Regions from separate parts of the Janthinobacterium sp. GW823-FHT03B06 genome, predicted to be linked through region 1. Evidence: predicted binding sites of a transcription regulator. Region 1 holds the regulator's gene; each other region holds the start of a gene.
What was found. Region 1 encodes FNR, which switches genes on or off when oxygen is low (the NO sensors DNR and NnrR bind a similar motif). Its sites were predicted from a motif close to TTGATNNNNATCAA; they were not measured.

Region 1 (7,635 bases):
CCTGAAATTCATGATCGTCTCGCTGTCGTTCTACGGCATCGCCACCTTCGAAGGTCCGATGATGTCGATCAAGACCATCAACTCGCTGTCGCACTACACCGACTGGACCGTTGCCCACGTGCATGCGGGCGCCCTGGGCTGGGTGGGCTTCATCACCATGGGTTCGATCTACTACCTGCTGCCGCGCCTGGCGGGCCGCACGCAGATGCACAGCACGCGCCTGGTCGACGTGCACTTCTGGGTGGCCACCATCGGCATCGTGCTGTACATCGCCGCAATGTGGATCGCCGGCGTGATGCAGGGCCTGATGTGGCGCGCGGTCAATCCGGACGGCACCCTGACCTACACCTTTGTCGAGAGCGTGAAAGCAACGTATCCGTACTACGTGGTGCGCGTGGCCGGCGGCCTGCTGTACCTGTCGGGTATGTGCATCATGGGCTACAACACCTGGATGACTCTGCGCGGCAGCAAACTCCCCGTCGCCCGCATTCCGGAACTGAACGCGGCGCACGCCTGATAGGAGCGAAAGCAAATGAAATTTTCACATGCATGGATTGAGAAAAACCCCTGGCTGCTGATCGCCCTGGTCACGGTGGTGATCAGCATCGGCGGCGCCGTCGAGATCGTCCCCCTGTTCTTCCAGAAGAGCACGACGGAGCCCGTCGCCGGCCTGAAGCCGTATTCGCCGCTGCGCCTGGCGGGCCGCGACATCTACGTGCGCGAAGGCTGCTACAACTGCCATTCGCAGATGGTGCGTCCGCTGCGCGCGGAAACGGAACGCTATGGCCACTATTCGGTCGCCGGCGAGTTCGTCTACGACCGTCCGTTCCAGTGGGGTTCCAAGCGCACGGGGCCGGACCTGGCCCGCGTGGGCGCCCGCTACAGCGACGAATGGCACCGCACGCACTTGAACAACCCGCGCGACGTGGTGCCCGAGTCGAACATGCCGGCCTACCCATGGCTGGCGAAGACCAAGCTGGTGCCTGACGACATCATGCCGAAGATGCGCGCCCTGAAACGCCTGGGCCAGCCGTACAGCGACGAAGAGATCGCCGCCGGCCCCGCGCAGCTGCAGGACAAGACGGAAGAAGACGCCCTGGTCGCCTATCTGCAAGGCCTCGGTACATTAATCAAAACAAGGAATTAGCATGGCAATCGAAAACCTGTTTGACAGCGCCAGCAGCGTCATGACGGTGGTTTCCTTTATGACATTCGTGGGCATCCTGTGGTGGACGTTCAGCCGCAGCAATGGCGACTTCGACGCGGCGGCACGCCTGCCGTTCGCCGACGAGGCGCTCGACTATCCGGCCGATGCCGCGCCGGCACAAGGGGAGCGCAACCATGGCTGACTTTACCAATGGCTTCTGGAATATCTACATCGTCGTGCTGTCCCTGCTGGGCATCATCGGCTGCGGCGTGCTGCTGTACTCGCAGTCGAAAGTGAAAGTGGCCGCCGGCGCCCCCGCCGACGGCACCACGGGCCACGTGTGGGACGAGGACTTGAAGGAACTCAATACGCCGATGCCGCGCTGGTGGATGTGGCTGTTCTACATCACCATCGTCTTCGCGCTGGCCTACCTGTTCCTGTACCCGGGCCTGGGCACCTACGCCGGCAGCCTGGGCTGGAAATCGACGGGCCAGTACGAGGAAGAGCTGAAGAAGGCGGAAGCCGACTACGGCCCCCTGTTCAACAAGTACCTGAGCCAGGACTTGAAGACGGTGGCCGCCGATCCGCAGGCGCAAGCCATCGGCCAGCGTCTGTTCCTGACCTACTGCGCGCAGTGCCACGGTTCGGATGCCCGCGGCAACAAGGGCTTCCCCAACCTGACGGACAAGGACTGGCTGTATGGCGGTGATCCCGACATCATCAAGACCACCATCATGCATGGCCGCAATGGGCAGATGCCGCCGATGGGCGCCGCGCTCGGTTCCGAAAAAGATGTCGAGAACGTGGCCCATTACGTGCTGAGTCTGTCCGGTTCCACGTCGGACCCCGTCAAGTCCGTGCTGGGCAAGGCCAAGTTCGGCGCCTGCATGGCCTGTCACGGCGCCGATGCAAAGGGCAACCAGATGCTCGGCGCGCCTAACCTGACGGACAAGATCTGGCTGTACGGCGGCAGCGCCGATACCATCATGGAAACCGTGCGCAAGGGTCGCAACAACACCATGCCGGCCTTCAGCGACTTCCTCGGCGAATCCAAGGTACACGTGCTGTCGGCGTATGTCTGGAGCCTGTCGAATCCCCAGACGCCCGTGAAATGATGTAATGGAACCTCAAGTCATCAAGATGTATGCGGCCCGCGAGCAAATCTACCCTCGCGAGGCCAAAGGACGCTACGCTACCTGGCGATGGGTATGCGTATGGCTTACCCAGCTCGCGTTCTACGGCTTGCCGTGGTTGACCTGGAATGGCAGGCAAGCCCTGCTGTTCGATTTGACCACGCGCAAGTTCTACATTTTCGGCGTCGTGCTGTGGCCCCAGGATTTCATCTATCTGGCGGCCCTGCTGATCATCTGTGCGTATTTGTTATTCCTCGTCACGGCCATTGCCGGGCGGGTGTGGTGCGGGTTTTCTTGCCCGCAAACGGTATACACGGAAATCTTCCTGTGGGTCGAACGCCGCATCGAGGGCACGCGCAGCGCGCGCATGGCCCTCGACAAGCAGGGCCCCTCCGTGCGCAAGGCGTTCAAGAAGACGGCCAAGCACCTGGTATGGGGCGCCATCGCCCTGTGGACGGGCTTTACCTTTGTCGGCTACTTCACGCCGATCAAGGAACTGGCGCGCGAGGTGACCACCCTCAATTTCGGTCCCTGGGAATGGTTCTGGGTCTTGTTCTACAGCCTGGCAACCTACGGCAACGCGGGCTGGCTGCGCGAGCAGGTGTGCAAATACATGTGCCCCTACGCGCGCTTCCAGAGCGCCATGTTCGACCAGGACACGCTGATCATCACCTACGATGCCAAGCGCGGCGAACCACGCGGCGCCATGAGCAAGAAGGCCGGCAACAACGACAAGCTGGGCGACTGCATCGATTGCACCCTGTGCGTGCAGGTGTGTCCGACCGGTATCGATATCCGCAACGGTCTGCAGTATGAATGCATCGGCTGCGCCGCCTGCGTCGATGCCTGCAATACGGTGATGGACAAGGTCGAGCGGCCGCGTGGCCTGATACGCTACAGCACCGACCATGCGATGGAAAACAACTTCAATTCGAAGCAGATCCGCCAGCGCGCCATGCGCCCGCGCGTGCTGATCTACACGTCCATCCTGGCCCTGATCATCATCGCCGTGTGTACGTCGCTGGCCCTGCGCACGCCCCTGAAGATGGACGTGATCCGCGACCGCGGTTCGATGGGACGCGAAGTGGAAGACGGCATGATCGAAAACGTCTACCGCCTGCAGATCATGAACACGTCCGAGCAAAGCCAGCATTTCAAAATCAGCGCATCCGGCTTGCCGGGTCTGACCTTGCTGACGCGCGACGAAGTGACCTTGCAGCCGACGGAAACGCTGGGCTGGCCGATCCGCCTGCGCGTGCCGCACGGCGTCGGCGAGAAGGGCTCGAACAAGATTGCGATCGAATTGCACTCGCTGGACGACCCGTCGCTGCATGTGCGCGAAAGCGCGGTGTTCATCGTGCCGCGGTGATGTTGATTTGGGGTCGGCCCCTCCGGGTCCGACCCCGTTATTTCGCCGTAGGGGTATCATCAATCATGCGTTAGGGTCACTTGATTTTCAACCCGGAAGCAAAAGCTGGGGGCGGACCCAAAGGGTCCGCCCCCAAGGAGAACACAATGTCCGACAGTCTGAAACTGCAACCTCCCGTTGCCCCGTGGTACAAACACCGCTGGCCATGGCTGCTGATGATCGGTCCCGGCCTGTCCGTGGTCGTCGGCAGCTTCATGGGCTATATCGCGTTTACGCAGCCCGATGCGCTGGTGGTGGGCGACTATTACAAGCAGGGCAAGGCGATCAACCAGGATTTGAAGCGCGACACGATCGCCAGCGACCTGGCCATGGATACGACCCTGTCGTATGACGTCGCTGCAGCGCGCCTGAGCGGCTCCGTGCACAGCTTCGGCAAGGCGTACCAGGGGCCTTTGCAGCTGCACCTGGCGCATGCGACCCTGCCGGAAAAGGATATCAAGCTGCTGGTGCAGCCCGATGCGGCCGGCAATTTTTCCGTGGCGCTGCCGATGCTCGAGCGCAGCCGCTGGCAAGTGCTGGTGGAAAACGACAAACGCGAGTGGCGCCTGTCCGGCATCTGGACCTGGCCCGTGCAACGCAGCATCGCGCTGCACGCGGATGAAGAGCTATAACGTACAGCGCCGGGAAAAAACCGTAGCGAGCGGCAGTGATTTGTGGCTGAGAAGCACAGCTGTGCTATAGCACAGCGAGCATCGCAGGCCGCAAAGCACGACGCGCAGTAGGTTTTGACGGTGCTGTTACTTGCAGACGTCGGTACCGGCCGTAATGGCTTTCAGCTTGGCCGGCTGCAAGATCTCGATCTCGCGGTTGGAGACGCGCAGCCAGCCTTCCTTCTTGAATTTCGACAATAAACGGCTGACGCTTTCGATGGTCAGGCCCAGGTAGTTGCCGATTTCCTCGCGCGACATGCGCAACTGAAATTTGCTGGCCGAATAGCCGCGCGCTTCATAGCGCGACGCCAGGTTGACGATAAAGGCGGCAAAACGCTGCGTCGCCTGCATGTTGCCCAGCAACAGCATGACACTTTGCTCGCGCGTGATTTCCTGGCTCATCATGCGGTGGAAATGGCGCAGCAGGGTCGGCATATTACCCAGCAATTGTTCCAGGCTGGAAAACGGGATTTCACACACTTCGCTGTCTTCCAGCGCCACCGCATTACAGTGGTGGCGGTCGGCGCTGATGGCGTCCATGCCCAGCAGTTCGCCCGCCATCTGGAAACCCGTCACCTGCTCTTCGCCGCCCGGATTGATCTGGTAGGTCTTGAAGTGGCCCAGACGGATCGCATACAGGTTCTGGAACGAGTCGCCGATGCGGAACAGCGAAGCGCCGCGCACGATCTTGCGGCGGCGGCCGATGATCTGGTCCAGTCTGTCCATGTCGCCCACGTCGAGGCCCATCGGCAGACACAATTGATGCATGCTGCAGGTCGAGCATCGCGCACGCAACGCTTCCACGGTCACTGTGGGCGAGGTTGGAGTGAGTAGCGCTTCAGTCATGTCGGTACCTTTTAGAAAATGCAACAACAAGTTTACTGCATACAGGGTTGCCGTGTGCCAATTTCACCGCAATTTCGCTGAATAAACGACGTTCCGACTTTAATTATATGGCAACATCGTCAAAAGCCCATGCGGAGAGGGCAATTTGCGTGGCGGCGCTTGCCAAGCTGGGGTATTGATAGGAAAATTCCTGACAGCATTATCTGCCGCCTGTGCCGCCCGGTACTGAAAAGGAAATCATGAAGCCTCTCGGCATCAAAGCAAAAGTCGCGCTGGCCACCAGCCTGACCTCGATCGCCATGATCGCGCTGGTCACCATGATCCAGGTGCAGCACATGCGCGACGATTTCACCAAGGTACTGTTGAGCCAGCAGTCGTCCCTGATCAGCCGCACCGCCGCCGAGCTCGACGACAAGCTGGGCATGCTGCTGCAGATCGTCACCCTGACGGCCCGGCAGCAGCCGCCAGAACTGATCACCCAGCCCGCCCAATTGCGCGAATACTATTCGCGCCGCTCGATGCTGGTGCTGTTCGACGACGTGCTGGTGCTCGACGCGCACGGCGCCGTCGTGGCCGACATGCCGGAAGTGGCGGGGCGCGCCGGCATCAACGTCGCCGAGCGCGAGTATTTCCAGACCGTGCTGCGCACGCGCCAGCCCATGATCACCGAGCCGATGCTGGGCAAATCGAGCGGCATGCCCATCGTGCAGATGGTCGCGCCCGTGCTGGGCGCCGATGGCCAGGTGGCCGGCGTGGTGATCGGCGTGCTGCGCCTGTACAAGGATAACCTGCTGGGGAGGTTGCGCTCGGAAAAGATCGGCAAGAGCGGCTATTACTTCGTCCTCACGCGCGGCGCCGTGCCGCGCTATGTGCTGCATCCCGACACCAGCCGTTTGCTGCAGCCGCGCCTGCCGAACGCCAACCTGACGACCACCCGGCTGCTGAAGGACGATGGCGAAGGCACCATGGTCAGCACCAACAGCCGCGGCATCACGGCCGTCAACAGCTTCAAGCGCCTGAAATCCGTAAATTGGCTGCTGGCCGCCTCGCTGCCCCTCGACGACGCCTTCGAACCGTTCGACGGCGTGCTGTACCGGTTGGTGCTGTGGAGCATCCTCGCCTCGCTGCTGGCCGCAGCCGTGCTGGGCTGGGTCACCGTGCGCCTGCTCTCGCCCCTGGTGCGCCTGCGCGACACCCTGCAGGCGCTGCGCACCAGCGGCAGCCGTTTCACTCCCGTGCCCGTGCAGCAGCGCGACGAGATCGGCGAGCTGACGGAAGCATTCAACGGCCTGATGAGCGAGCGCGACCGCTTGCAGCAGGAGCTCGAATCGCGCGCGGCGGAGCTGGAACAGGAGCGCGACCGGGCCGAGGCGGCCAACCGCGCGAAGAGCGATTTCGTGGCCAACATGAGCCATGAAATCCGCACGCCCCTCAATGCCGTGCTGGGCATGGTGTATTTGCTGGGCAATACCAAGCTCGATACGGAACAGCGCAAGTATCTGACCATGGTGCGCGTGGCGGGCCAGTCGCTGCTGGGCATCCTCAACGACGTGCTCGATTATTCGAAGATCGAGGCACGCCGCATGGAATTGTCGCCCGTCGAATTCGACCTCGACGAGGTCATGAACACGCTGGCCACGACGATGACGATGAACGCGGGCGAAAAGGAGCTGGAACTGGCGATTGCCGTCGAGCCCGACGTGCCGCGCCGCCTCATGGGCGACGCCCAGCGGCTGCAGCAAATTCTCGTCAACCTGGCCGGCAACGCCATCAAGTTTACCGAGAGCGGCGAAGTGGTGGTGGCCGTCAGCCTGGCAGAGAAAGACAAGGGCCGCGCCTGGCTGCGCTTCGAAGTGCGCGACACGGGCATCGGCATGACGGAGTTGCAGCAACAGCAGCTGTTTGCCGCGTTTTCGCAGGGCGACCAGAGCATCACGCGGCGCTTCGGCGGCACGGGCCTGGGCTTGGCCATCAGCAAACAGCTGATCCACATGATGGGCGGCGACATCGCCGTCGCCAGCAGCGAAGGCAAAGGCAGCCGCTTCTGGTTCAGCGTGCCGTTCGAGATGCTGGCGCAGCCGGCCGAAACGCGGCGCACGCCCACCCTGGGCCAGCTGCGCCTGCTGGTGGCCGACGACAACCGCACCACGCGCGAACTGATCGTCAAGCTGATCGAGGCGTGGGGCTGGCTGGCCGACGAAGTGGACTCCGGCTTTGCCGCTATCGAACTGTACCGTGAGCGCCTGGCGCAGCAGCAGCCGTACGACGTGGTGCTGGCCGACTGGCACATGCCCGTGATGGACGGCCTGGCCACGGCCAAGGCCATCCGCCAGGCAGCCAGCGGCCAGCGCCAGCCCATCGTGGTGATGGTCAACGCCTTCGCCCGCAACCACCTCGAGGAAATCTCCAGCGCGGCCGAGGCCGACGTCG
Region 2 (7,635 bases), 720 kb from region 1:
AACTTTCTTTTTTACTACCCAGCCCCGGAAGGCCGCCCCTTTTGTGCCGCAAACTAGTGCGTCTCATCGGGGAGGCGAATCATATCAAAGACCGTCGAAGTTTGGCAAGCGCTTTTCCAGGAAAGCGTGCATGCCTTCTTTTTGTGCAGGCGTGCCGAAGGCAGCCTGGAACAAGCGGCGCTCATAGGCGACGCCATCGGTCAAGGTCGTTTCAAAGGCGCGGTTGACGCAATCCTTGATCATCATTGCAACCGAGGTCGGCATGGCGGCGATGGTCTTGGCGGCGGCCAGGGTTTCTTCCAGCAATTTATCGGCCGGCACCACGCGCGACACGAGGCCGATGCGTTCCGCCTCGGCGGCATCGATGGTGCGTGCCGTCAGCAGCAGATCCATGGCCTTGGCCTTGCCGATGGCGCGCGGCAAGCGCTGCGTACCGCCCGCGCCCGGCGTGACGCCAACCTTGATTTCGGGCTGGCCGAATTTGGCGCTGTCGGCGGCGATCAGGAAATCGCACATCATGGCCAGTTCGCAGCCTCCACCGAGCGCATAGCCGGCCACCGCACCCACCACCGGTTTGCGCACGCGCAAGATATGCTCCCAGTTGCGGCTGATGTAGCCCTGGGTATAGGTATCCGGGTAGGTGTAATCGGCCATGGCGGCGATATCGGCACCGGCGGCAAAGGCTTTTTCGCTGCCCGTGAGCACGATGCAGCCGATATTCTCGTCCGCGTCGAATTTCAGCAAGGCGTGGCCCAGTTCATTCATCATGTTGTCGTTCAAGGCATTCAAGGCCTTGGGACGGTTCAGGCGGATGACCGCCACTTTGTCCTGGATGTCGATGATCAGGTCTTCGTATTGCATAGTGTCTCCTCTCGATGAACGGTGCAACGATTGTAGCGGCTAACGGCAGCGGCGCGGCAGGTGCGCTGCTATTATTGTGAGTCCGATCACCTTTATCGAGCAGCGTATTTTCTCCTCCTTCTTCCAGTACTGCACCCGCTATCTGCGCGGCGACGGCAGCGCCGCCAGCGTCAATTTCCGCCGCCTGTGGTTCAGCAACGGCCTCAATTGCTTCGGCGCCCAGATCACCTCGCTGGCCCTGCCCCTTTGCGCGGTACTGCTGCTGCATGCGACGCCGGAACAGATGGGCGTACTGGTCGCGCTACAGGCGCTGCCGTTCGCCCTGTTCGGTTTGCCTGTCGGCGTGCTGCTGGACCGGCGCAGCAAGCACCCGATCATGCTGTTCAGCGAAAGCATGTCCGGCCTGGCCCTGGCCAGCGTGGCCGTGGCCTACTGGTGCGGCGTGCTGTCGATGCCATGGTTATATATAGTGGGATTCATCATCGGCACGGGCTTCGTCGTCGGCGGCGGCGCCGAACAGGTGTTTCTGACTTTCCTCGTGGGCCGCGATGGCTTGATCGATGCGCAATCGAAATTTGCCGCCACGGAATCGGCTTCGCGCCTGATCGGCCCCGGCCTGGCCGGCGTGCTGGTGCAAATGCTGTCGGCGCCCGTCGCCATCCTGTGCACGGCCTGCGGATACTTGATTTCCGTTTTCAATCTGCGCGCCATGAGCGTGCGCGACCCACGGCCGGCCCCCTCCGACAAGCACGCCCTGCGCGACATCGCCGACGGCTTGCTGTTCGTCTGGCACGAACCGCTGCTGCGCGCGCTGGCCTGGGGCGCCGGCATCTGGCACTTCCTGTTTTATGCCAGCATGGCCTTGACGGTGCTGTTCGCCACACGCGACCTGGGCATGAGCCCTGGCGTGCTGGGCATGACGCAGATGCTGGGCGGCGCCGGCGTCTTGCTCAGCGCCTTCATCGTCAAGCCGCTGACGAAGCGCTACGGCGCTGGCCGCACCATCCTGATCGGCCTGGCTTCGACCTCGCTCTGCTTTGCCCTGACGCCAACGATTCCCGCCGCGCTGTTCGGCAGTGCGGCGGCCAGCGCCGTGGCCTATGCCATATTGATGTTCTTTTTCGATTGCGGCGTGATGCTGTTCTTTATTCCCTACCTGGGCTTGCGCCAGAAAGTCACGCCCGATCCCATGCTGGGCCGCATGACATCGACCATGCGCTTCCTGACGGTGGCGACGGCGCCGCTGGGCGCGCTGGCCGCCGGCTGGGTAGCGGAACACTTTGGCGTGCGCAATGGCCTGGCCTGCATCGCGGCAGGCAGCATTGCGTTGACGGTCGCCATGGTGTGGGGCACACCGCTGCGTGGCGTGCGCACCTGAAGCGAGGAACGGGCATACACTGATGAAAGATTGCCTTGGCGACACTATTCATGCCAAAGCCTGTGAGGTTTGATTTACATCAAGGTTTTAATTGATGTAAATCCATAAGCTGTCTTACATCACTTGAGGAGCACGCCATGTTTAACACCATCTTATTTCCCACCGACGGCTCGCCGTTGTCCGACAAAGCCGCCGAGACCGCCCTCGCCTTCGCCCAATTGAACAAGGCCAAGCTGGTCGCCATCAGCGTGGTGCAGCCTTTCCCGTTCTCGCCGATGGCCGACGGCGGCATCGTGCTCGATGCCAGCCTGTATGAACAGCAGATGCAGGAAGCTTCGCAACGCGCCATCGACAAGATCGGCGCAGCGGCGCGCGCCGCCGGCGTGCCCTTCGAAGGCGTGGTAGCCGTGTCACCGAGTCCGCACGACGAAATCGTCAATGCGGCGCAAACCTACCATTGCGACATCATCCTGATGGCCTCGCATGGCCGCAAGGGCTTGAACAAGCTGTTCGTGGGCAGCGAAACGCAAAAGGTGCTCGCGCATACGCATTTGCCGGTCATGGTTCTGCGTTAAGCCAGGCCATCGCTACCCCGGCGTCGCGCGCAGCAACTCAGCGCGCCGGCGCCTGCTTCGGCAACAACACCCACACGGCGCCGCTCTGCTTCATGCGGCCCGCATTCTCGGCCGCTTCCGCGCCAAAGCCAAAGAAATAATCGACACGGATCGGCCCGCGAATGGCGCCGCCCGTATCCTGCGCCATCACCAGGCGCTGCATGGGAATCTCGCTATTGGCTTGCGTGGTGGACAAAAACACGGGCGCGCCCAGCGGCAGGAAGCGCGAATCGACGGCCACCGAGCGCTGCGGCGTCAACGGCACGCCCAGCGCACCCTTCGGCCCCACTTTCGGATCGGGCAAACGCTCTTCCTTGAAGAAGACATAGCTGGGGTTAGCGTTGAACAATTCATCCTTGCGCGTCGGGTGGCCGGCGATCCACGCCTTGATGCCTTGCGCGGACGCCTGGCTCAGGGTCAGCTCGCCCTTGTCGACCAGGTAGCGGCCAATCGACTTGTAGGGGTGGCCGTTTTGATCCGCATATGCCACGCGCACGGTTTCCTGCGTATCGGTCAGCTGCACGCGCCCGGAACCCTGCACTTGCAGGAAGAACGCCTCGACTTCGTCATCCACCCACAGCAATTCCTTGCCCGTGACGGACGTGGCGCGCTCGATGTCGGCACGGGTCGCGTACGGGATCACCTTCTTGCCGACCAGCTTGCCCCGCAGGCGCATGTTCTTCAGTTCCGGATACACGCCAGCCAAGTCCACCGAGACCAGGTCGTCAGGCACCTTGTACAGTGGCGTCTGGTATGGACCGCCGCGCTTGCGCGCGCCGTGCAGCAGCGGCTCGTAGTAGCCGGTGACGAGGCCCGTGCTGGCACCATCGGCCGTAATGACTTGATTGGGCACAAAGAAGGTCTCGAAGAACAGACGGATGGCCTTGTCGCTGTCGGCATTCACCTGGCGCGCGATCGTGCACGATTCCTTCCAGTCCGGACGCTTCACCAGCACGCCGCACGAAGCCATGAAGGCTGGCCAGGCGGCGCGCATGTCGTCGCGGGCCCAGCCAGGCAAGGCGGCGAACTTGGCGGGCACAAAGGTGGGCGCTGCCACATCCGCGGCATCCTTGGCGTCGGCCGGCTTGGCGGGCACGGGCCTGACGACGGTCGGCGCGATGGGCGGCGCCTTGCCGCCGGCGGCGGCCGGTGGCGCCGATGGCGTGGTACAGGCGGAAAGCGCAAGCGCGACGGCGCCGATGGAAACGGGTAGACTACCGCGTGTCAACAGACGGCGGGTAAATACTAAGCTGCGGGTAAATAACATAGGGGTGCGTATGTGGATCTTGATGATAGAGGCGCTGGTGGCGTTCTTCTTGCTGGCATTTATAGTCTGGTGGACCATGTATTCGGGTAAAAAACCCGCGCCACCGGCACGCAAACAGCTCGGCGAAGAACAGGACGGCACCGAGAAACTGAAATAAGGGGCCAAGCCCCCCGGCGTTGCGTCAATGCAGGGTGCGCGGCACCGACAGCACGAACTCGGGAATCAAAGCTTCGAACTGATGGCCGTCTTCGGCCACGCAGAAGTATTCGCCATGCATCGAGCCTTGCGGCGTGCCCAGCATGGTGCCGCTCGTGTACTCGAACTGCTCGCCCGGCTGCAGCAGCGGCTGGTGGCCGACGGCGCCCAGGCCCCGTACCTCTTCCACCTTGTTGTTCGCATCCGTGATGACCCAGTGGCGCGAAATCAGTTGCGCGCCGGCCGTGCCCGTGTTGACGACGCGGATCGTGTAGCTGAACACGTGCCGCCCCTGGTCCGGTGCCGATTGCTCGGGCAGGTATTGCGTCTTGACCGTTACCGTAAATTCATAAGTCGCCATCGTCATTCCTATTCAGACATTGCCAGTCGTATTGTGTGTCGCGCGCGACGCATTGACCATCGCGCGATGCGTATTCTGTGTTTCACGGTCCTTCAATGAAGCATGGTACCGGCGTCAAGCGTAAAATAGCGCATCTTCGCATTTTCTACTCTCAGCCTTTAGCCACCATGACAACATTCCGTATCGCTCCCAGCATCCTGTCCGCCGACTTTGCCCGCCTCGGCGAGGAAGTGCGCAACGTCGTTACCGCCGGCGCCGACATCATCCACTTCGACGTGATGGATAACCATTATGTGCCGAACCTGACCATCGGCCCGCTGGTGTGCGAAGCGATCCGCCCGCACGTGCAAGTGCCCATCGACGTCCACCTGATGGTCAAGCCTGTCGATCGCATTATCCCGGATTTCGCCAAGGCTGGCGCGAACATCATCACCTTTCACCCGGAAGCGTCGGATCACGTCGACCGTTCCTTGCAGCTGATCCGCGACAATGGCTGCAAATCGGGCCTGGTCTTCAACCCGGGCACGCCGCTGCACTACCTGGAACACGTGATGGACAAGATCGACATCATCCTGATCATGTCGGTCAACCCGGGCTTCGGCGGCCAGTCCTTCATCCCGCAGGCGCTGAAGAAGATCGCCGAAGCGCGCCGCATGATCGACGAATCGGGCCGTGACATCATGCTGGAAGTCGATGGCGGCATCAAGATCGACAACATCGCCGCCGCCGCCGCGGCCGGCGCCGACACCTTCGTCGCCGGCTCGGCCATCTTCGGCAAGCCCGACTACAAGGCCGTCATCGACGCCATGCGCGCAGAATTGGCCAAAGTGGCGGGCGCCTGATGCAAGCGGGCACGGTGAAAGACCACGTACTGGCCGGCGTGCGCGCCGCCATCATCGACCTCGATGGCACGATGCTAGACACCGTGCCCGATTTTCATGTCGCCATCAATGGCATGCGCGCTGAACTGGACCTGGCACCCATCAGCGCCGAGGCCATCAAGCGGATGGTCGGCAAGGGCTCGGAAAACCTGATCCGCACCGTGCTGGCGCTCGACTTCGACGCGGCCGGCGTGGAACAGCATTTCGAGCAGGCGATGGACGGTTACCAGCGCCACTACCTGGCCATCAACGGCCAGTTCAGCACCCTGTATCCGGACGTGGAAGCGGGGCTGGCGGCGATGAAGGCGGCGGGCCTGCGCCTGGCCTGCGTCACCAACAAGCCGATCGCCTTTGCCCTGCCCCTGCTGAAACTGAAAAACCTCGACCAGTATTTCGAGATCGTCTACGGCGGCGATTCGCTGCCGAAGAAAAAACCGGATCCGCTGCCGCTGCTGCAAGTGTGCGCGGACTTCGACCTGGCGCCCGCCAAAGTGGTGGCCATCGGCGACTCCTCGAATGACGCGCAAGCGGCCAGGGCTGCGGCTTGCCCCGTATTGACGGTACCGTATGGCTACAATCACGGACACTCTATACACGATACCGATTCCGATGGTATAGTAAAGACACTGCTCGAAGCAGCACGTTTTATTAGCATGCAAAACTAAGCGGCATACTGACCAAACCCAACACCATATCGTGAACACGTTTCTCATCAAAAAACACAATGTCACCCAAACCGGCTCGATTGAGGCCTGGCTTTGGCGACGCTGGCAATCTTGGCAGGCTTAAGGGCCGAGCCGTTACGATTGCTGCCGGCTGCACACGCGTCCTTTGCGCCTCTTGCGCAAGTTCCATGTACCGGCAAGTTTTTTGATAACCCACCGCAGGGTTTGTGCACTATGCACACTCATACCCTGACGGCATGGAGAGAAACATGACCGAACTCGAATTCAAATCGCTGGGCCAGCAAGGCTACAACCGCATCCCCCTGATCGCGGAAGCGTTCGCCGACCTGGAAACTCCGCTCACCCTGTACCTGAAACTGGCACAGGCCCAACAAGGTGGCAAGAACACCTTCCTGCTCGAATCCGTCGTCGGCGGCGAACGCTTCGGCCGCTACTCCTTCATCGGCTTGCCCGCCACGACCGTGTTGCGCAGCTACGGCAAACGCACCGAAATCGTCAAGAACGGCAGCGTGATCGAAGAACACGAAGGCAATCCGCTCGACTTCATCGAACAATTCCAGTCGCGCTTCAAGGTCGCCCTGCGCCCCGGCATGCCGCGCTTCTGCGGCGGCCTGGCCGGCTACTTCGGCTACGACACCGTGCGCCACATCGAGAAAAAGCTGGCCGGCGGCGCGCCGAAAGATGACTTGAAGCTGCCCGACATCCAGCTGATGGTGACGGAAGAACTGGCCGTCATCGACAATCTGTCCGGTAAACTCTACCTGATCGTCTACGCCGACACGACGCAGCCCGAATCGTTTTCGAAAGCACAGCAGCGCCTGAAGGACTTGCGCATGATGCTGCGCCGCGGTGTCGATGCGCCCGTCACCAGCGCTTCCGTGCGCACGGAAACCATCCGCGATTTTTCCAAGGAAGACTACCTGAAGGCGGTCGCCAAGGCGCACGAATACGTGATGGCGGGCGACCTGATGCAGGTGCAGATCGGCCAGCGCATCCGCAAGCCGTATGTCGATTCGCCGCTGACCCTGTACCGCGCCTTGCGTTCGCTCAATCCATCGCCGTATATGTACTTCTATAATTTCGGCGACATGCAGATCATCGGCGCCTCGCCGGAAATCCTGGTGCGCAACGAGAAGACGGCGGACGGCGGCAAGAAAGTCACCTTGCGTCCGATTGCCGGCACGCGTCCGCGCGGCGCCACGCCCGAGCGCGACGCCGAGCTGTCGGCCGAGCTGCTGGCCGATCCGAAAGAGATCGCCGAGCACGTGATGCTGATCGACCTGGCGCGCAACGACATCGGCCGCATCGCCGAAACGGGCAGCGTGCAAGTCACCGACCGCATGGTCATCGAAAAATACTCGCATGTGCAGCACATCGTCTCGAACGTGGAAG
Region 3 (7,635 bases), on a different contig from region 1:
GCAAGCTGGAATGGGGCTCGATGCGCGTCAATTTCTTTGTCATCATCAATCCGGCCGCCATGGCGGACACGCCGCAGACGTGGATCACGGCCTTCCACCTGCCGCCTGCGCAGGCGGACCTGGGCAACGCCCTGCTGCGCGACTATCCGAATTTGACGGTGGTCGACGTGGGCGGCGTGCTCAAACAAATTCAGGGCGTGCTGGACCAGGTGGTGACGGCCGTCGAATTCCTGTTTGCCTTTACCTTGGCCTCGGGCTTGCTGGTGCTGTATGCGGCCTTGATGGGCTCGCAGGATGAGCGCACGCGCGAAGCGGGCCTGCTGCGCGCCCTGGGCGCCACGCGGCGCCAGCTGGCGCAGGCGCAGCTGATCGAGTTTTCCCTCGTCGGCGCGCTGGCCGGCTTGCTGGCCGCATCGGGCGCGGCGGCCATGGGCTGGGCCCTGGCGACGTACCAGTTCAAGTTCGCCTGGAGCTTCGCGCCGGGCGTGTGGGCCTTCGGCCTGCTGGCCGGCGCCCTGTGCGCGATCGCCGGCGGCTGGCTGGGCTTGCGCAATGTCTTGAAACATCCGCCGCTGCAGACCTTAAGGGAAGGCTAAACAATGACGCCGTCGCCCGCGCCTGCGCGCAGAAATTGCGCGTAGGACATCACCGGCTGCCCCAGCTGGTGCGCCGGCACGTCGAACAGGGCCCAGAAATACGTCACGCCGCCCAGGCAGATGGTGGGCGCGGCGCAGTAGCGAAACCAGTTCTCGCCTATCTGCGCCGCGTACATGCCGTCGCTGTTGGCGTCGGAAAAGTAGGGAATCACGCGCATTTCCAGCAGGGCCTGCAGCAATGAATCGGGCGCGTCGCTGTCGCGCGCCATTTCATACTGCGTGTGCAGGCTGCGTTCCGTCTCGATGATCATCAGCTTGGCGTGGCCGTCGCGCGTGAAGAACAGGATGCCGCTGGGATTGGGAAAAATATAAAACTCGACGAAGCCGTGGCGCTGGCACAGCTCGTGCACGACGGCGGCCAGCGCCTCGTCTTGCAGGAAACTGTAGTCGTGCAGCATCAGCAGATCGCGCACGGTTTCCGATTGCTGCAGGAAGAATTCGCGCTGCAGGGCAACGATTTCCTGTTCCAGAATGTCGAGCGCATCGTCGTCGCTCTTCTTGATGTAGCGGTCGATCAAGCCCCGGTTGAAGGCCGTCACGGCCACTTTTTCATCGGCCGCGCCCGTAAATAGAATCTTCTTGCACGGCAAGTCGCGCACGGCCTGGCAGAATTCCAGGCCATTCATCTGCGGCATCGAATAATCGACCACCAGCACGGAAGGCACGGCAAAGCGCTGCGCCTGGCCGCTGATGCGCCAGATGCGTTCGATGTCGAGCGCCACGTTGCACTGGTCGGGCGGCAGGTTTTGCGTGTCGAAATTGACGTGCAGCGGCGTCTCGCCCGGCTGCGTACTCTGGCGCAGCCAGTGCAGCGCGCTGCTCGTGTCGTGGAAAGTCTTGCGCGCCAGGCCGGGATCGAGCTGGAACGCCAGGCTTTTCAGGAAGGAATCGCTGTCGTCGATCAATACGGTCAGGGTCGGATGGGTGTAGACGGGCAGTTGCATGCGTCACCTCGCGCGGTGGATGGATGGAAAACGGTTGTGCGTGGGCACGGGCAGGGGCTGGGGAAATTCCAGCACGAAGATGGCGTAGGCGCCTTCGCGCGCGACGCAGCGGATGCGCGCCTGCCAGGCTTGCATGATTTGCCGGCACAGGGCCAGGCCGATGCCGCTGCCGTTATGCGAGGGATACGAATAGAAGCGGTCGAAGATCAGCGGCAAGCGGCTGGCCGCGATGCCGCAGCCCGTGTCGATGAACAGCAGGCGCGGCACGGGATGGGCGCCATCGATGATGATGCGCACTCTTCCCTTGCCGGCGCGGTGGATGCTTTTCAAGGCATTGCGCAGCAGATTCAGCAGGATGACCACGCACAGCTCGGACTGGCCGGGAAACGTGAAATCGGCGCGCACGTCGACCTTGACGATGTCGCGCTGGGCCGTGCTGGTAAACGGGTAGCGGCGCAGCACGGCCGTCACGCTGTCGTGCATGGCCACCGCCTCGTTCGCTTCGAGCTTGCGGTTGACGGCGCTGGCGCTGAGCAGGAACAGATCGATCATGTGGTGCATATGGCGCACTTCGAACTGGATGCGCGCCAGCGCTTCCCCGCTGGCCTCGTCCGGCAGCTGCCCTTGCAGGTTTTGCCGCAGCCCGCGCTGCAGCCCGCGCACGTTTGCCTCGACGCTGACGAGGGGCGTGCGCAATTCGTGCGCCACGCTGCCCAGGCCGGCCGCCAGCCCGGCCAGTTTCTCCTGCGCGCCCACGTTGCGGCCCACCTTGACGACGGACAGCACGGCAATCGTGAACCAGTGCACGGGCAATTGCTGCAAGACGTCGCGGCTGAGCAGGAAGGCTGGATCGCCGGCCACGGCAAACGCCAGGCAAGCCAGCAGGGTGCCGCTCAGGTAGGCCAGCACGGCGATGCGCGTATCGAAGTGAAACAGCACGACCAGCGCCACCAGCAGCGAATGCGCCCACATGCTCGAGGCGTGGTTCATCAGGAACATATATGTAAAGAAAAACGGCAGTTCGAAGGTCAGCCCCAGGAACAGGTAGACGCTGAACCAGGTATTGCTGAAGCGGTCAGGCCACAGCGCGGGCAGGAACAGCAGGGCGGAGATGGTGCGCAGCAGCGGCGATTCGTATTCTTGCGGAAAGAAATAATGCCACAGCGCGTAGTACATGGGCATGCCCAGCGCACCGATGAGCGCCAGGGTGCGCACCTGAGCGCGCCGCACCGGCGTGTGTTCGATGGCGTCGTGGAAATGCAGGAAAGGCTGGAGCAGCTTGCCTTGCCACCGTTTTCCGGAAGGGGACTGCGCATGCATCATGATCAGAGGGGCGTGTTCGTTGAGGCGTGTCAATGCAACATGATCGGCGGGTTCCCTCTGTATCAGCACAATATCGGCACAACTGTTGAGCTGTATCAAACGCTTGCCGGATGACTCGCGCATGTTGGATGCGGTAGTTCCCACCGCAACCAATCAGGAGTTCCTATGATAAACGCTATTTCCCCTCTGCCGTCCCGCGCCATCCATGCCGAGCAAAGGATGCCCGCCTTCGTGCGCGCGCGCATGGATGAGCACTATGTCGAGCGCATCGAGAAGCTGCTCGGCGGCGAGCACTTGCATGAATGGCAAGCCGTGCCGGCCAGTGCAATCATGCTGGCAGGCAATGATTACCTGAACATCGCCGGCGAGGCGGCGCTGCTGGCGGCCCAGGCGCGCGTCTTGCAGGGCGGCGGCGCCATGCTGATGTCGTCCGTGTTCCTGCAGGAAGGCAGCCGCCAGCACCGGCTGGAACACAAGCTGGCGGATTTTCTCGGCAGCGAAGCGTGCGTGCTGGCGCAGTCGGGCTGGGCCGCCAACGTGGGCTTGCTGCAAAGCCTGGCCGGCCCCGGCATCCCCGTGTATCTGGACATGCAGGCGCATGCGTCGTTGTGGGAAGGCGTGCAATCGGCGCAAGCCGTGCCCGTCGCCTTCCTGCACAACGATGGCGCCCACCTGCAGCGCCAGCTCGACAAGCATGGCCCCGGCATCATCATCGTCGATGCGCTGTACAGCACCAACGGCAGCGTGGCGCCGCTGCTGGACATGGTGGAAATTGCCGAACGCAGCGGCAGCATGCTGATCGTCGACGAGTCGCACTCGCTGGGCACGCACGGCCCGCAGGGCGCGGGGCTGGTGGCGGAGCTGGGCCTGGTCGAGCGCGTGCATTTCCGCACGGCGTCGCTGGCCAAGGCGTTCGCGGGGCGGGCGGGGCTGATTACCTGTTCGGCCCGTTTCAAGGGATATTTTTTGTCCGCCTCGCGGCCCGCCATCTTCAGTTCCTGCCTGCTCGAACACGAGCTGGCGTGGTTCGATGCGGCGCTCGACTTCATCCGCGCCGCCGATGGCCGCCGCACCGCGCTGCACCGCCACAGCGTGCAGCTGCGCCAGGGGTTGACGGATCTCGGCTACAACGTCAGCGACGGCACCGAGCAGATCATCGCGCTGGAAGCGGGCAGCGAACCCGATACCTTGATCCTGCGCAAGGCGCTGGAACGGCACGGCATCTACGGCGCCGTCTTTTGCGCGCCGGCCACACCGAAGAACCGTTCGCTGGTGCGCCTGACCCTGAATGCGGGCTTGCGCGAGGACGAGTGCGCAAGAGTGCTGGCCGCCTGCGCCGCCATCCGCGACGAGACGGGCATGGCGCGCTGGCCCTCGACGCGGCGCCTGCGCAAGCTGGCGCTGGTGTAGCGCGCGTCAGCCGTTCGCGGGCTGGTTGCCGGCGATCGTGCCCAGCAGCATGGACAGGGGCGCCAGCTGGTCCGCGCTGGCATTGCCCAGCAATTCCTGGCCCAGCGCCTGCGCCGTCGTGTTCGCGTGCGCCAGCAATGCCAGTCCCGCCTCGGTGATGGCGGCGTAGCCGACGCGCGCATCGCGTGCATCGGCCTGGCGCGCCACCAGGCCGATTTTTTCCAGCGGCATCAGCGAGCGCGTGATGCCGGATGCCGTCAGCGCCAGGCGCTCGGCCAGGTCGATGCGGCGCAGGCGTCCGCCGGGCGCCCGCTGCAAGTGGTACAGCAATTGGTAATCGCTGAAACTCAGGCCGTGCAGATTGCCCAGGATGCTGTCGAAGCGGCGCACGATGAGCGCCTGGGCGCGCGCCAGGCGCAGGCAAAAGTCCAGCGCGCCGCCGCCGTCCGGCGTCGGGAGAGTGTGTTCGGTCATGACATCCTTTTCATTTGCTGCGCAGTGCGTGAGTGCGCAAGTGTAAAGCATGGCCGCTCAATAGCGTGCTTGTCCCTGTTCCCGCAGCTGCGCCTGGTGCAGCGCCAGCAGGGTGTCCAGTTCGGCGTCCGCATCGAAGGCGGGATCGGCGGATTGATCGACGGTGTCGATGATGTCGAAGCGAAAAGCCGCCGCGCCGTCGCGCCGCCAGTCCGCCTGCAGGCGGGCGTTGCGGTGCGTACCCAGCGTGAGTTCGAAGCGGTGGCGGTTCAGCGCGCCGGGCGCGTTGCGGCTGCGTTCGAGCAGGGTGCATCCGCTGGGCAGGTGGCGCAGCGCGATGATGCCCAGCGCGGGCGCTTGTTGCCGGTAAGCTGCTTTCAAGGCTGCTTGCTGTGTTTTATCCATGTTGTGATTTCCTTAAGCTTGGGTGACGTAATCGGTGCTTGCGATGTGGGCAATATCCGTGAACAGGGCGGCGGCGATGGCGGCGGCCAGCAGCAGGGCGCCGCCGGCGCAGAACAGCTCGCCAACGCTCACGTGGCGCAGCAGCGCACCCGTGGCCGCCGCCGACAGGGGCGCCAGTCCCAGGAAGATGCCCATGAACACAGCCATCGCCCGGCCCAGCATGGCGGGCGCCACGCGCCGCTGTATCCACGTAAAGATGGCCACCTGCACATAGCCGCCCAGCACTCCCGTGACGGCCAGCAAGGCCGCGCCGTGCCAGGCCGAGCCGATTTGTCCCAGCGCCATCAGCAGGCAAGCCACGACGGCGTCGACGAGCAGCAAGGTGGCGCCGAAATGGCGGCGCAGCCAGGCGCCGCCCAAGCTGGACGCCAGCATGCCGGCCAGGGTGCCGGCGCCGTGCGCGCCCATCAGCATGCCCAGCGCCGCGGCGCCGTGCAGGCGCTCGTTGGCCAGCACGGGCAAGGCGACTTGCAGCGGACCCATGACGAAGAATGCCACCACGGCCCAGTAGGCATAACAGCTGCGCAGGGGCAAGTCGCGCCACACCATGGCCAGGCCCGCCGCCATGTCGCGCCACATGCCTTGCGGCGCCGTAGCCGCAGCCAGGGGCCGTAGCTTGACTTGGCGCAAGGTCCACGCGGAAAACACAAACGTCAGCGCATCGATGGCAAAGGCGGCGGCCAGCGCCGCCATGGAGGTGTTCTGCCCGTTACCGTGGGCACCCAGCACGAGCGCCGCCAGCAGCGGACCGGCCAGCAAGGACAACTGGCGCGCACCCATCTGCAAGCCATTGGCTTTCTGCAACGTAGGTGCAGGCACGGCTTGCGGCAGGATGGCCGTGCCGGCCGGAATGCCGAAGGCGGACGCGATGCCCAGCGCCAGCGCGGCCGCATACGCGAGCGCCAGGCTGGCCAGGTCCAGCACCAGCAGTCCCGCCAGTGCCAGCAGGATGGCGGCGTTCGCATATTTGCTCAGCAGCAGCACGCGCCGGGGCGAATAACGGTCGGCGATGGTGCCGCCCAGCAAGATGAGCACGGCGCGCGGCGCCCCCATCAGGGCCACCGCGATACCGAGGCTGAGGCTATCGCCCGTCAGGCTCAGCACCAGCCAGGGCAGGGCCAGCATGCTGAACTGGTCGCCCAGCATGGAGATGAGTCCGCCGCCCAGCAGCCAGCGGAAGTTGGTATTGCGCAGCAAATCAGTGTCTGTGGCGGTTGGCATATTCGTCTTGTCCCTGTTTTAAAATTGCATAGTAGTTGATAAAAGCTTGAGTAGTCAAGTATATTGCCATTTATTGCGGCAGGGAGCGCTGGCGCTGCATGGAGCGCCGATGCTTGCGCTATCATGGCGGCCATGACTGATACCACTGCCCCCACCCTGTACGAGACCATCGGCGGCGCCCCCGTGCTGCGTGAAATGGTCGACCGTTTTTATGACTTGATGGAACTCGAAGCCGAGTTCGCCGGCATCCGCGTCATGCATCCGCCCTCGACGGACGGCTCGCGCGACAAGCTGTATTTCTTCCTCACGGGCTGGATGGGCGGCCCGGATTTGTATATCGAGAAATTCGGCCACCCGCGCCTGCGCGCGCGTCACTTGCCGTATGCCATCGGCACCAGCGAGCGCGACCAGTGGCTGCGCGCCATGGCCTGGGCCATGGAAGACACGGGCATCGAAGAATCCTTGCGCGTGCGCCTGATGGAATCGTTCTATCAGACGGCCGACTGGATGCGCAACAAAGCTGACTGATCCCATGAGCCCAATCGAGTTCTACAGCCTGCTGGGCGCCGCCATCGCCGCCATCGTCCTGTTGTTCTTGCTGCTGCTGCGCCCGCGTGGCGCGGCCGGCGATGGCGCCACCACCCTGGCGCTGGTGCAGCAGCACCAGCAGCAAAGCCTGGAACGCATCGACCGGGTCGAGCGCGAAGTGCGGCTGCAATTGCAGGCATCGGCGCAAGCCACGCGGCAAGACCTGGCCGCCGGCCTGGCGCAATTCCAGGCGGCGACCCTGCAGCAGCTCGACAGCCTGCGCACGCAGATGCAGGCGCAGGGGAAAGTGGGACGCGAAGAGCAGGCGCAAAGCCTGGCGCGCTTCGCCGAGAGCACCAATCAGACCCTGGCCCAGCTGACGGAATCGAATGCGCAGCGCATGCTGGAAGTGCGCGCCACCTTGGAGAACAAGATCCGCGACTTGCAGGCCGACAATGGCGCGCGGCTGGAAGAGATGCGCAAGACGGTCGACGAGAAACTGCACGCGACGCTGGAAACGCGCCTTTCCGCCTCGTTCCAGCAAGTGTCGGAGCGGCTGGAAAAAGTCCACCAGGGACTCGGCGAAATGCAGCAGCTGGCGCTGGGCGTGGGCG

Region 2: the regulator FNR is predicted to act here: its motif matches at 2,309-2,322, upstream of AC1RBA_RS11025 (universal stress protein).
Region 3: the regulator FNR is predicted to act here: its motif matches at 3,009-3,022, upstream of cqsA (alpha-hydroxyketone-type quorum-sensing autoinducer synthase).

Annotation. Positions count from the first base shown of each region.
Region 1 is NZ_JBXAJE010000003.1:722,873-730,507, reverse strand. It holds gene ccoN (cytochrome-c oxidase, cbb3-type subunit I) at 1-517, shown strand, start outside; gene ccoO (cytochrome-c oxidase, cbb3-type subunit II) at 533-1,147, shown strand; gene AC1RBA_RS14350 (cbb3-type cytochrome oxidase subunit 3) at 1,149-1,349, shown strand; gene ccoP (cytochrome-c oxidase, cbb3-type subunit III) at 1,342-2,262, shown strand; gene ccoG (cytochrome c oxidase accessory protein CcoG) at 2,267-3,649, shown strand; gene AC1RBA_RS14335 (FixH family protein) at 3,796-4,320, shown strand; gene fnr (fumarate/nitrate reduction transcriptional regulator Fnr) at 4,447-5,205, opposite strand; gene AC1RBA_RS14325 (response regulator) at 5,445-7,635, shown strand, end outside.
Region 2 is NZ_JBXAJE010000003.1:240-7,874, forward strand. It holds gene AC1RBA_RS11015 (enoyl-CoA hydratase) at 85-861, opposite strand; gene AC1RBA_RS11020 (MFS transporter) at 938-2,239, shown strand; gene AC1RBA_RS11025 (universal stress protein) at 2,377-2,814, shown strand; gene mltA (murein transglycosylase A) at 2,852-4,081, opposite strand; gene AC1RBA_RS11035 (hypothetical protein) at 4,131-4,277, shown strand; gene apaG (Co2+/Mg2+ efflux protein ApaG) at 4,302-4,676, opposite strand; gene rpe (ribulose-phosphate 3-epimerase) at 4,844-5,518, shown strand; gene AC1RBA_RS11050 (phosphoglycolate phosphatase) at 5,518-6,222, shown strand; gene trpE (anthranilate synthase component I) at 6,492-7,635, shown strand, end outside.
Region 3 is NZ_JBXAJE010000002.1:932,431-940,065, reverse strand. It holds gene AC1RBA_RS10235 (ABC transporter permease) at 1-596, shown strand, start outside; gene AC1RBA_RS10230 (response regulator) at 593-1,600, opposite strand; gene AC1RBA_RS10225 (sensor histidine kinase) at 1,604-2,956, opposite strand; gene cqsA (alpha-hydroxyketone-type quorum-sensing autoinducer synthase) at 3,089-4,333, shown strand; gene AC1RBA_RS10215 (MarR family winged helix-turn-helix transcriptional regulator) at 4,340-4,807, opposite strand; gene AC1RBA_RS10210 (GIY-YIG nuclease family protein) at 4,865-5,212, opposite strand; gene AC1RBA_RS10205 (MFS transporter) at 5,225-6,493, opposite strand; gene AC1RBA_RS10200 (group II truncated hemoglobin) at 6,626-7,021, shown strand; gene AC1RBA_RS10195 (DNA recombination protein RmuC) at 7,026-7,635, shown strand, end outside.